Regions from separate parts of the Streptomyces sp. NPDC088252 genome, predicted to be linked through region 1. Evidence: riboswitches for the same ligand, from Rfam matches in the RefSeq annotation. Region 1 holds a riboswitch; each other region holds the start of a gene.
The links. Region 1 has a riboswitch for cobalamin ahead of ACIOHC_RS26940 (cobalamin biosynthesis protein). Riboswitches for the same ligand answer to the same signal wherever they lie in the genome.
Positions count from the first base shown of each region.

Region 1 (3,226 bases):
TGCCCGCCCCTTCGCAGATCACTGCGTCATAGCTGCCCCGAAGCCGCTCCAGACAGTCCACGACCGTGGAGAGGAGCGCTTCCTGCCGGCCCCCGTGGTAGCCGCGTGCGCTCATCTCGCCGACCGGCCGGCCCATCAGGACGACCTGGCTGGAGCGGTCGCCGCCGGGCTTGAGCAGGACGGGGTTCATCAGCGCGGACGGCTCCACCCGCGCGGCCTGGGCCTGCATGGCCTGGGCGCGCCCGATCTCGGCGCCCTCGCGGGTGACGAACGAGTTCAGCGACATGTTCTGCGCCTTGAACGGCGCCACCTTCACGCCCTGGCGCACCAGCCAGCGGCAGATGCCCGCCGTGACGACGCTCTTGCCCGCGTCCGAGGTGGTTCCGGCGACCAGCAGCCCGCCGCTCATGTATGTCTCCGTCCTGCGATCCGAGTCCCTGCCGCAGCAGTTGCCGCGGTCCGGCGCCCCGCGATGCGTCGTGCGGCGAGGCCGGCGCCCAGCCGTCCCGCCACGCACACGCCCAGGGCGAGCGCGCTCACCCGGCGCGACAGCCGCACCGCGCGTTCGATGTCCTCGGTCTCCACCGCCCGGCCCCGTGCCCCGTTGAGGACGGGGCGGTGCTCGACCCTTCCGCCGTACGCGAGGGTCCCGCCGAGCCGCACGCCGAGCGCGCCCGCGAACGCGGCTTCCACCGGGCCCGCGTTGGGGCTCGGGTGCTTGGCCGCGTCGGCCCGCCAGGCCCGTACCGCGCCCCGTGGCCGCCCCCCGGCGGCCACGGCGAGCAGGGCCGTGAGCCGGGCACCGGGCCAGCCCGCGACGTCGTCGAGGCGGGCGGAGGCCCAGCCGTAGCGCCGGTGGCGGGGGGACTTGTGGCCGACCATGGCGTCGAGGGTGTTGACGGCCCGGAAGCCGACGAGCCCCGGCACCCCGCCCAGCGCGCCCCACACCAGGGCGCCGACCACCGCGTCCGAGGTGTTCTCGGCGACGGACTCCACCACGGCGCGGGCGATCTGCGGTCCGTCGAGGGAGTGCGGGTCGCGTCCGCACAGATGCGGCAGTCGCTCGCGGGCCGACCCGATGTCACCGGCCGCCAGGGCGTCGCCGATCGTCCGGGCCTCACGCCCCAGGGACGTACCGCCGACGACGGACCAGGTGGCGGCCGCGGTCAGGGCGACACGGGCGGCGGGACGGCCGCGCACGGCACGGGTGATCAGCGCGGCACCACCCGCGGCGCCCCCGGCCAGGACGAGGGTGTGCAGCGCGCCCCACCCGCGGTGGTCGCGCCACAGACGGCGTTCGACGCCCGCCGCGGCCCGCCCGAAGGCGGCGACCGGATGCCCCCTGCGGGGGTCACCGAGCAGCAGGTCACCGATCAGACCGGCCGTGGCACCGTACGCGAACATGCGGTCGGCACGCACGGCTCAACCGGCCGACGCGCCTCGAAGGACCTTCGTACAGGCGGCTCTCGACGAGAGCGCCACAGCAACGGACGCACGGCAGCCAGGCATGGCGATATGTCCTCACTCAGGGTCCGCGCCCTGGTTCGACGTGACCGGCGACGAGAGTCTCCTGGCTCCCGGATCCGCAGTTCCCCCGGCCTTCCAGCCCGCTCGCGCGCGCCGTGACTTCCGGTGTGGGGGACTGCTCCCCGGTGACAGTGGCGGGACCGCGCCGGATTCGCACCGGCTTCCTCTGCTGTCGCCGTAATTGGCTCCGGCAGTCCACCACGCTCCGCGAACGCCCGTCAACTTGCCGTTGACCTGCGGCGGCGCAGTGTGCTGAGGCCCACATCGGGCCGGGCACGCCGGAACGGGCCGGCCACACGAGGTGTGTCCGGCCCGTCGGGGAGTGCGCGGGGGAGGGCTCAGGCGACGATCAGATAGATCCCGTACGCGACCGCCGCCGCGCACAGCCCGAAGCAGATGTACGCGCCGGCGCGGGCCAGCAGCAGTGAGCCGCCGGTGCCGCCCTGCGCCGCCGGTTCGGGCTGCTTGGAGAGACCGACGATGCCCAGGGTGAAGAGACCCACCAGCGCGACGGTGACGACGAGGGAGACGCCGAAGACGGAGCCGAGGGCTGCCCAGTCGATGTTCATGCTGAATCCTTAGAGCGTCCGACAATCGGGGGGAGAAGGAACGGGGTTGGGTGCGTGCGGCTGCGAGGCGGAGGATTGAGGCATGGCGATCGACGACAATGCGGCAGATGCGCGCACCCAACCCCGCGACGCCGCCCTCCAATTGCCGGACGCTCTTCAGACGGCTGGCCTAGACGGTGGCGGGTCGCGCCGGGTCCTGGGGGGTTCCGGCCGGGGCCGGAATGGTGGTCTTGAGGTCCTGGGCCGTCGCCTGGGCCGCGGTGGGCGGCGGGCTGACGGCGGCGATGGCCGTGGTGACGACGCCCGCGGGCTCGGCCACGCCGTCCGCCGGCGCGACATCGCCGTGGCCGACCGGCTTGCGGCGTGACACCAGCCAGATCGAGCCGGAGCCCGCGACCAGCAGCGCCGCGACGACGACGACACCCCAGGTGCCCTGCTTGGTGAGGAGTTCCGCACCCGCGCCGACCAGGCCCGCGGCCGGCAGGGTCAGACCCCAGGCGACGAACATCCGGGTGGCGGTGGACCAGCGGACCACACCGCCCTGACGGCCGAGGCCCGCGCCCATGACGGCGCCGGAGCAGGACTGGGTGGTGGAGAGGGAGAAGCCGAGGTGGGAGGAGGCCAGGATGACCGTGGCCGCGCTGGTCTGGGCGGCGAAGCCCTGCGGCGGCCTGAGGTCGGTGAGGCCGCTGCCCATGGTGCGGATGATGCGCCAGCCGCCCAGGTAGGTGCCGAGCGCGATGGCCGTACCGGCGGCGACGATGACCCAGACCGGCGGGTTGGCGCCGGGGTGCAGGACGCCGCCGGTGACCAGGGCCAGGGTGATGATGCCCATGGTCTTCTGCGCGTCGTTGGTGCCGTGGGCGAGGGAGACCAGTCCGGCCGAGGCGATCTGACCGGCGCGGTAGCCCTTGGCGGTGGCCTTCTCCTGGGCGTCGTTGCGGATCTTCCCGCCGATCCGGTACGTCAGCCTGGTGGCCAGCAACGCGGCCAGGCCGGCGACGATCGGGGCGGCGACGGCGGGGAGCAGCACCTTGGTGACGACCGTGCCGCCGTTGACCGACGACCAGCCCGCCGACATCACGGCGGCACCGATCAGGCCGCCGAACAGGGCGTGCGAGGAGCTGGAC
Region 1 covers NZ_JBIURS010000014.1:120,182-123,407, forward strand. Annotated here, with positions in the region: gene ACIOHC_RS26935 (cobyric acid synthase) at 1-409, opposite strand, end outside; gene ACIOHC_RS26940 (cobalamin biosynthesis protein) at 406-1,419, opposite strand; cobalamin riboswitch at 1,564-1,695, opposite strand; gene ACIOHC_RS26945 (hypothetical protein) at 1,866-2,096, opposite strand; gene ACIOHC_RS26950 (inorganic phosphate transporter) at 2,266-3,226, opposite strand, start outside.

Region 2 (3,226 bases), on a different contig from region 1:
GTCACGCAAGCCCGTTGAGGGATTCTCGGCGTGGAGCAACGGAGCCCGTCGGTACAGGCAGTCGTCCAAGACAGCTTGTTCCCGAGGAGGTCCGTTGCCGTTTCATCATGTCCTTTCGGCCCCGGTGGTGGCCATCACCCGTACGGTCACCGTGCAGGTGCTGGGCCGGCTCCGGGGCAACCGCCGCACTCCGGTGCTGACGCGTCTCGGCGACGGCTCGTACCTGTCGGTGATCGGTACGGAGAAAGTCCGTGTCATCGACGCGACCATCACGGTGACCTGCGCGGACGGGACCGTCTTCACAGGCTCCTACCGGCTGGTCACTACCCTGACCGACGCCCGCCACTACCCGGCGGCCGTGCTGGCAGGTCTCTACCACCAGCGGTGGGAACACGAATCGGCGTACTACGCGCTCCGCCGCACGATCACGAACGGGCGCGTCCTGCGTTCGGGCGACCCGGCCGGCGTCGAGCAGGAGATGTGGGCCCTGCTCACTCTCTACCAGGCCCTGCGGACCGTGATGGTCGAGGCCGCGGAGTCGCTGCCGGGCACCGACCCGGACCGCTGCTGCTTCACCGTCGCCCTCCAGACCGCCCGTGACCAGGTCGTCCAGGCCGCCGCCATCAACTGGCTTGCAAACTCAGGGAGATCACTGACTACCTGGCCTTGGGTGGTACGCCTTGCCGACGGAGGTGGCGTGCAGTGGGCGCCGGGCTCAGAGCTCAGCGTTGACGCTGACGGACTGGGGGCCGCGTTCGCGGTAGATGAATACCATCTCGTCTCCGCTGAGAACGCCGAGACTGACCGTTTCGCGTGTCTGCTGGACCAGGACGCGCAGGAGCTCAGGGGCCACGTCGGCGACATCGGTGGAGTGGACCGCGGCCATGGCGAGCCGGGCGGCCGCAGGTCCCAGTTGCCGGCGGCCGTCGGAGGTGTCGAACCACTTGGTCATTTCGAGCGGCGCCACGTCCTGCGTCCCGCGGGCCATCGCGAAATAGCCGTCCAGCCCGTCGGCTTCGACGGTGTCGCGGTGCCTGGTGGGCACGGCACCGACCATCACGCTGGTGTCCAGTACGTGGTCGTAGTACGAGAAGTCACCGGTCGGGACCTCGTGGATGCCGTCGTCGACGAGCCGGAGCCAGTTGGCGCGGCGCAGGCCGGCGGCGGTCTCCCGCCGGCCGGCCGCGGTGACACGGCCCTTCCAGTACCCCTCGACGGCCCTCTTCAGTTCCCGGTCTGCCCCTTGGCGGGGACAGCCGTACACGGTGGCCCGGGCTGCCGCGGCTGCGGACTTGCTGGTCACGGAACTCTCCTTCGCGAGCGTGTGTCCTGGTACGACCCCGGGACGGGTCGAAGACGCGAAGGCAGGACGGACCGGACGGAACCGCGGCGTCGTGCCGACGCGCGTGTGCCCTGCCCGATCCGTACGCCGACCCGCCCACGAGGTCACCGGGATCACCGGGCGCGTCCGACGCGCACGGGCAGTGGCAGGTCTTCGGACTCGTGGGCACGTCTCGCGCACGAGACACCTACTGGCCATCGCTTCCCGGAGCCCTTTCAGGGGCCAGTGCTTGATGACGGCGGTCGTTCCCACTCACCGCTGCGGGGCAGTCCCGGATTCCCACCGGGTTCCCTCTTGCGACGCGTCTGTCTGGCGGACAGGGCGAACCAGCTGCGCCATCCGACTATGCGCTGACCGCGGCCCCCGGCACCTCAGTTGTCCAGGCGAGTGGGGGCGGACCGGGGAAGCCGGCTCCGCGCAGCGGGGGACAGCGGCCGACCGCAGCGCAGATTCCACCGTCCCGAGCGGCCGCTGAGCCCGGTCAGGGTGAGCGGGGCGACATCCAGCCGCCAGAACGCCTCCGCCGGCAGAGCGAGCGCCCGTACGACCATCGCCCGCACCACGGCGGGCTCGACGACCGCCAGCACGCGGCCGCCCCCCTCGCCGTCCCCGGACTCAAGTGCCTCCAGCAGGCCGCCGATCCTGGCGCAGAACTCCAGCAACGATTCGCCGCCGTGCGGAGCCGCCGACGGATCGGTCATCCATAGCGACACAGCGTCCGGCTCGCTGCCGCTCACCTCGGCCAGTCTCCGTCCGCTCCAGCGGCCCATGTCCCAGCCACGGAGAGCGGGTTCGGGCCCGGCACGCAACCCCAGCGCGTCGGCGGTCCCGGCACACCGTTCGGACGGCCCGCGCACATACCGGTCGGCCGGTGGCACCGCCGCGGCGGCGGCACGTGCCCGCCGGGCCCCGGCCGCGTCCAGCGGGGCATCGTCGTCGATGCGGGCCTCGCGCAGCGCGGCGTTGAGCGCCGGTGAGATCAACATCAGCTGTACCGTCATGGCCCGGTCAACTCCCTGAACTGTGGCCTCTCGCGTGCGCCCACCATGGCATGCGGGCGCTGCGGCCCCGCCGACGGCGCCGTGGCCCTGTCCGCTCCCAGGGGGTATCGTCCGACGAACATGACGAAGGTGTGACGGAAGTCCGGTGAGAATCCGGCACGGTCGCGCCACTGTGTACCCGTACCCGTACGGGAAGTCAGACCCAGCACCTTCGTCTCAGGCACCACGATCGGGACGCGTGTTCCCTCAGGAGGTTCTGCCATGGCACAGAGTGCTGTCCCCGCCACCGCCGTACCGGCGATCACCCCCATCTCTCTGAAGTCCATCGCCTGGGCGGTCTTCTTCGGCATCCTCATGCTCGTACTGCTGTACTTCGTCGGCGCGGAACAGGGCGCCACCGCGGTCGTCTCCGGCGAGGGTGTCCACGAGTGGGTCCACGACGGTCGCCACCTCCTCGGTTTCCCCTGCCACTGACGCACCGTCCGATCCAGGGGAAGACCTCATGAACTCCATATCTGTCAGAGCCCTGCTCGTCCGCGGCATGCTGGCCGGCCTCGCCGCGGGCGCGCTCGCACTGGTCGTCGCCTACCTGCTCGGCGAGTCCCGGGTGGACGCGGCCATCGCCCTCGAAGAGTCGCACGCCCACGACCACGGCGGCGGTGAGGAACTCGTCAGCCGCACCGTGCAGTCCACCGCGGGTCTTGCCACCGGCGTGCTCGTCTTCGGTGTGGCGATCGGCGGGATCGCCGCCCTCGTCTTCTGCTACGCCCTCGGCCGGATCGGCCGATTCGGCCCACGGGCCACGGCCGCCCTGATCGCGGGTACCGCCCTGCTGGCGGTGTACATCGTGCCGTTCCTGAAGTACCCGGCCAACCCGCCGGCC
Region 2 covers NZ_JBIURS010000007.1:155,034-158,259, forward strand. Annotated here, with positions in the region: partial or broken gene ACIOHC_RS16665 (5-methyltetrahydropteroyltriglutamate--homocysteine S-methyltransferase) at 929-1,303, opposite strand; cobalamin riboswitch at 1,469-1,688, opposite strand; gene ACIOHC_RS16670 (histidine phosphatase family protein) at 1,714-2,343, opposite strand; adenosylcobalamin (AdoCbl) riboswitch at 2,453-2,601, shown strand; gene ACIOHC_RS16675 (CbtB-domain containing protein) at 2,605-2,817, shown strand; gene ACIOHC_RS16680 (CbtA family protein) at 2,846-3,226, shown strand, end outside.
Region 2: it holds a riboswitch for cobalamin, as region 1 does, so the genes downstream of both, ACIOHC_RS16665 (5-methyltetrahydropteroyltriglutamate--homocysteine S-methyltransferase) here and ACIOHC_RS26940 (cobalamin biosynthesis protein) in region 1, are expected to answer to the same signal.

Region 3 (3,226 bases), on a different contig from region 1:
GCCGAGCGCGGCCACCGGCAGCAGTCTGCGGTGGGACGCGCCGACGATCATCCGGGCGGCGTGCGGAATCATCAGGCCGACGAAGCCGATCGCCCCGCTGTAGGCGACCAGCACCCCGATGATCAGTGACACCAGCACGAAGACCCCGCCCCGGAAGCGCCCGGGGTCCAGGCCGAGGCTGCGTGCCCCTTCCTCCCCGGTCAGCAGCAGATCCAGTGGACGGGCCAGGCTGATCAGGAGCACGGCCCCGACGCCCAATACCGACGCAGGCAGCGCCAGTTGGTCCCAACGGGCGCCACCCAGGCCGCCCAGCGTCCAGAACAGGATCGCCCGCACATGCTCGGCCCGGGAGGAGAGGACCAGGATCAGGCTGGTGAACGCGGACAGTACGTACTGGATCGCCACCCCGGCCAGGATCAGCCGGCCCGTTGTCATGGTGCCGCCGCGCCGGGCCATCGCGTAGACGGCGACCAGCGCCGCCATGGACCCGGCGAACGCGGCAATGGGCAGGGCCACGTCGGTGGCCGCCCCGGCGCCGACCCCCAGCACGACGACCACGGCAGCGCCCGCTGATGCCCCGGACGAGGCGCCCAGCAGAAACGGATCGGCCAACGGGTTACGCACCAGCGCCTGGAGCACCGTTCCCGACAGCGCCAGCCCGGCGCCGACGACGGCCCCGAGCAGCACCCTGGGCAGTCGTACCTCCCACACGATCGTCGGGTACGCACCAGTGCGTTCACCACCCAGGACCGTACTCAGTACCTGGCCCGGCGGAATCCGTACCGGGCCGAGCGCCAGACCGGCCACCGCCGCCGCGAGCAGCAGCACCGTGAGAACGCCGATCACGACGGGGGTCGAGCGGAGGACGGACTTCGGACCGGGGCGGGCGGACTCCGCGCTCACGGAGTGCCGGGGTGCAGCTGCCCGGCCAGGTCCCGCACGGCGTCGGCGACCCGGACACCGAGCACGGCCGAGGACAGCGGGAGTACCGCGAACTTCCTGTCCTTGATCGCCGGCACGTCCGCGAGTGCCGGATCGTTCAGCAGCCGCTTTTTCTTGGCCGCCACCGTGGTGCCTCCGTAGTCGTAGATCACGACCACCTCGGGCTTGCGCTTGATGACCTGCTCCCAGGACACGTCGCCGAAGGTGGCGTCGAGGTCCGCGAAGACGTTCCTGCCCCCGGCGAGCCGGACGATCTCGTTGCCGATGCCCTTACCGCCGGCGGTGAACGCGGAGCTGTCGCCGGAGTCGTACACGAACACCGAGGGACGCGAGGAGCCCTTGAGGTCTGCCTCGACCGCCGCGATCTTCTGTCGCTCCTCGGCAAGCAGCTTCTTGCCGCGCTCCGGTACGCCGAAGGTCCTGGCGACTTGGGTGATCTCGGTGGCGAGCTGATCGATGCCGACCTTGCCCTTGGTGCAGTTCTCGATGTTCAGCCGGGTGTTGATGCCGTCCTTCCGGAGCCCCACCCGGTCCTGGCCCTTGGTCTTGTCGAACGCGCTGCTGTACCCGCCGTAGACGAAGTCGGGGTTGGCGCCGAGCAGCACCTCCTTGGAGGGGTACTCCTTCGCGAGCACCTTGGTGCTGGCGTACGCGGACCGGTACTTCGGCAGGATGCTGTCGTCCAGGTAGGCCGTCCCGGCCAGCCGGTCCTGGAGCCCAAGGGCCAGCATGATTTCGGTGACGTGCTGGTTCATGGTGACGACCCGCTTCGGCGGGGCGTCGAAGGTCGTCTTCGTACCGCAGTTGGTGACCGTGTAGGGATAACCGTCGGCGGCCGGTGCGGTCTCTGCCTTGCCCTCACCGCCCGTGCCGGAGCCGCAGCCGGTGAGCGGCAGCAGAAGCAGCGGTATGAGCGCGAGTGGTACACGGCGGATCCGGGGCATGGCCGAGCCTTTCCGGGGGATGTCCTCGTCCCCTGGGTTGTACGAGAAGGCGGCGCGGTCAGTATCTGGCTTCCGGGCTGATGCAGCCCGGTCACAGTGGCGGGACCGTACCGGATTCACACCGGTTTCCTGACGCGCGTCGCCTGAGTTCCGGAGCCCATTCTGTCAGACCGCGTATTCAGACAGGGCCTGCCCCTCGCGCTGCTGGTCCCGCTCGACCCCGGACGTCGATGTCCGTGACGACCGAGGGCATCTGATCAATGTTCAGGCGGTTGTGCCGTCGTGAAGAGCGCCCTGGACCTGCAGAAAACCGACAGGGAGCCCTCTTCCGGGAGTGCAGAATGCTGCGCACGATGCTCAAGCAAGATCTATCGCTTGGTCATCTGTGCAGGTCAGAGGAGTGATGGGGCCGTCCGGGTCAGCAAATGGCCGGCATTGGGCGCGGAGGGGCCCCGGCTTGCTGACCGGGTGACGGCTACCACGGGACCTGGGTGGGTCCGGCCCCCGCTCGGAAGGTTTGCTTCGCGGCTCGACAGCTCGCTCGCGATATGGAAGGACGCCGGGCCTCATCGGAATGAAGGTCGGTACCAGTGCACACGGCTCCGGAGGCCGTTGTGTCACCAGACGTTTTGGTAGACAGAGGCATACGTGATGAGTCGTCAGGCGTTCGGTCGCACGCATGTCCCCCGGCTTCACCCGGGACGTGGGGTCGCCAAGCGGCTGGCCGATGCCGGAATGTCCGTCATCGTGACGGGCGCAACGCCCGGCGCGGACCCCAGACCATCCGTCGAGGCGGCGAGTTCGCCGTGGAGGCGGACTGTCACCGAAAGCGGGACTGCCCTCAGCTGCGCAAGGTGGCACGCAGGCGCAAGCCGACCGTTGCGAGACCTTCGAAGGTGGCGAGCTGGTAGCTGGGTTCTGGTCCGGGCGGCTCGCTCAAGTGGTAACGGCGGGCGGTCTGCGCAGTCAGGAGCGTCAGCATCGCCATGGCCAGAGCGGCTCCTTCGCAGCCATGCGGCCCGGTACCGAAGGAGAGGAAGACCCCGGGTTTCGCCGGCGAGCCCGAATCATCGAGCCAGCGCTCGGGCCGGAACCGGTCCGGCTCGGGGTGTTCCCGTGCGTCGCGGTGGGCGGTGTAGGGGCAGACAAGAACGGTGGACCCGGCATTGATGGTGTAGTCGGCGAGCTGAGTCTGCCGCGTGGCGCGCCGGGTCAGCAGCCAGCTCGGGGGGTGCAGTCGGAGTACCTCGCGTACCAGTGCCTGGGTGTATTGCAGGCTGTCGAGGTGGGTGCTGGTCGTCGCGGCCGGGTCCGCGGGCAGCAAGGCGGCTTCGGCCGCG
Region 3 covers NZ_JBIURS010000017.1:93,252-96,477, forward strand. Annotated here, with positions in the region: gene ACIOHC_RS29490 (iron ABC transporter permease) at 1-903, opposite strand, end outside; gene ACIOHC_RS29495 (ABC transporter substrate-binding protein) at 900-1,886, opposite strand; cobalamin riboswitch at 1,925-2,056, opposite strand; gene ACIOHC_RS29500 (cytochrome P450) at 2,728-3,226, opposite strand, start outside.
Region 3: it holds a riboswitch for cobalamin, as region 1 does, so the genes downstream of both, ACIOHC_RS29495 (ABC transporter substrate-binding protein) here and ACIOHC_RS26940 (cobalamin biosynthesis protein) in region 1, are expected to answer to the same signal.

Region 4 (3,226 bases), on a different contig from region 1:
TGTACTCGCTGATGCTGGGCCTGCTCGCGCTGCTCGGCTTCATGGCGATCGCCGCCGGGATCAAGGTGGACAACGGGCAGTTGGCCATTCCCCAGCTGTTCGAGGACATGTTCCCCGACTGGTTCGCGGGGGTCGCGTTCGCGGCCATCGGCATCGGCGCTCTGGTGCCCGCCGCGATCATGTCGATCGCCGCCGCGAACCTCTTCACCCGCAACATCTACAAGGACTTCCTGAAGCCGGACGCCACCCCGGAGCAGGAGACCAAGGTCTCCAAGCTGGTGTCCCTGCTGGTGAAGGTCGGTGCGCTCGCCTTCGTCCTGACCATGGACAAGACGGTCGCGATCAACTTCCAGCTGCTCGGCGGGATCTGGATCCTCCAGACGATGCCGGCCCTGGTCGGCGGCCTGTTCACCCGCTGGTTCCACCGCTGGGCGCTGCTCGCGGGCTGGGCGGTGGGCATGGTGTACGGCACGGCGGCCGCGTACGGGGTCGCCAGCCCGACCCAGGCGCACTTCGGCGGTTCGTCCAAGGAGATTCCCGGTATCGGCGAGATCGGATACATCGGCCTGACGGCGTTCGTGCTGAACGTGGTCGTGACGGTGGTGCTCACCTTCGTCCTGAACGCCGTGAAGGCGCCCGTCGGAATCGACGAGACCGCCCCGGGCGACTACACGGCCGACGCGGGCGACCCGGGCGTCCAGGTCGAGCTCCCGCCGGCCACGGCCGGAGCTCCGGGCGGCGGTCACTGACAAGCGCTCCGACACCGGCCGACGGCCCGCCGAGCCCCCTCCTGCGGGGTTCGGCGGGCCGTCCGCATGGTCGGGGGCCCCGGGCTCCGAACAGGGCCGTACAGCTCGTTCTGCGGGCCCGGCCCACCTTGTACGACACAACATGTGGGGGCTGCCTCATCGGGCGGCCCCCACATGTATGCTCATGCTCGCTGTCGCCGCAGGGGAATCCGGTGCGAATCCGGAACTGTCCCGCAACGGTGTGTTCGGTGCGCTTTTGCGCACCCCCGAGTAAGTCCGAGGACCTGCCGACAGCGCATCCGGCTCGACCGAACCGGATGCCAGACGTCCGGGCCTCGCGGATGGGCCGGTGGACGCCGTACGGAGTGCTGCCCCGCTCGGGCCCGCCTCTGCCCGGCTGCCCCGTTCCCCGCCGGCCCCGAGCCGAGCGAGGGAGAGCACCACGTGACCATCGCGCCAGCCGATCCGGCTTCAGTCGCCGTGTCCGAAGCGGCCGAGTCCGAGGGGACCGCACACGACGGACCGGGGACCGCACTGCTGCGGACCCTGACCGACCTCACCGTCGATCTGCCCGACACCGACCCCGGTCGTGTCGCCGCCGCCGCGCTGCGCGGCCGCAGCGCCCGGTCCGACGAGGCCGAGCTGCGCTCGCTGGCCACCGAGGCCGCCGCGGGGCTGATCTCCGAGGACCCCGCCTACTCCCGGCTCGCCGCCAGGCTCCTGACCCGCACCATCGCGGACGAGGCGGTCGGTCAGGGCGCGGTCTCCTTCTCCGCCTCCGTCGCCGTCGGGCACCGCGAGGGCCTGATCGCGGACCGTACCGCCGAGTTCGTCGCGCTGCACGCGGACGCCCTCGACGCGCTGGTGGCACGCTCGCTCGCCGACGGCGCCGACGACCGGTTCGGTTACTTCGGGCTGCGGACCCTGCACAGCCGCTATCTGCTGCGCCACCCGCACACCCGCCAGGTCGTCGAGACGCCCCAGCACTTCATGCTGCGGGTCGCGTCCGGTCTCGCCGAGGACGATTCGCAGCGCGCCCTGGACGAAGTGGCCGCGCTGTACGGGCTGATGAGCCGGCTCGACTATCTGCCCTCCTCGCCGACCCTGTTCAACTCCGGTACGCGGCACCCGCAGATGTCCTCCTGCTATCTGCTGGACTCCCCGCTCGACGAGCTCGACTCGATCTACGACCGCTACCACCAGGTGGCGCGGCTCTCGAAGCACGCGGGCGGCATCGGGCTCTCGTACTCCCGCATCCGCGCCCGCGGTTCGCTGATCCGAGGCACCAACGGGCACTCCAACGGCATCGTGCCGTTCCTGAAGACGCTCGACGCCTCCGTCGCCGCGGTCAACCAGGGCGGTCGCCGCAAGGGCGCCGCCGCCGTCTACCTGGAGACCTGGCACGCGGACATCGAGGAGTTCCTGGAGCTGCGCGACAACACGGGCGAGGACCAGCGGCGTACGCACAACCTCAACCTGGCGCACTGGATCCCGGACGAGTTCATGCGCCGGGTCGACGCGGACGGCGACTGGTCGCTGTTCTCGCCCGCGGACGTGCCCGAGCTGGTCGACCTGTGGGGCGACGACTTCGACGCCGCGTACCGGGCCGCCGAGGCCGAGGGACTGGCCCGCAAGTCGATGCCGGCCCGCGAGCTGTACGGCCGGATGATGCGTACCCTCGCGCAGACCGGCCAGGGCTGGATGACGTTCAAGGACGCCTCCAACCGCACCGCGAACCAGACCGCCGAGCCGGGCCGCGTCGTCCACTCCTCGAATCTGTGCACCGAGATCCTCGAAGTCACCGATGACGGCGAGACGGCCGTCTGCAACCTGGGTTCGGTCAACCTCGGCGCGTTCGTCGCCGACGGCACCATCGACTGGGAGCGGCTGGACGCCACCGTCCGGACCGCCGTGACCTTCCTCGACCGGGTCGTCGACATCAACTTCTACCCGACCGAGCAGGCCGGCCGCTCCAACGCGAAGTGGCGCCCGGTCGGCCTGGGCGCGATGGGTCTGCAGGACGTCTTCTTCCAGCTGCGGCTGCCGTTCGACTCCCCCGAGGCGCGCGCGCTCTCCACCAAGATCTCCGAGCGGATCATGCTCGCGGCGTACGAGGCGTCCTGCGAGCTCGCCGAGCGGTCGGGCCCGCTGCCCGCCTGGGCCGAGACGCGGGCCGCGCGCGGGGTGCTGCACCCCGACCACTACGACACCGAGCTGAACTGGCCGGAGCGCTGGGACGCGCTGCGCGCCCGCGTCGCCAGGAGCGGCATGCGCAACTCGCTGCTGCTCGCCATCGCGCCCACGGCGACGATCGCCTCGATCGCAGGTGTGTACGAGTGCATCGAGCCCCAGGTCTCCAACCTCTTCAAGCGCGAGACGCTCAGCGGTGAGTTCCTCCAGGTCAACGCGTATCTGGTGGAGGAGCTGAAGCGGCTCGGCGTGTGGGACGCACGGACCCGTGAGGCACTGCGCGAGGC
Region 4 covers NZ_JBIURS010000012.1:65,409-68,634, forward strand. Annotated here, with positions in the region: gene mctP (monocarboxylate uptake permease MctP) at 1-749, shown strand, start outside; cobalamin riboswitch at 921-1,056, shown strand; gene ACIOHC_RS24495 (ribonucleoside-diphosphate reductase subunit alpha) at 1,194-3,226, shown strand, end outside.
Region 4: it holds a riboswitch for cobalamin, as region 1 does, so the genes downstream of both, ACIOHC_RS24495 (ribonucleoside-diphosphate reductase subunit alpha) here and ACIOHC_RS26940 (cobalamin biosynthesis protein) in region 1, are expected to answer to the same signal.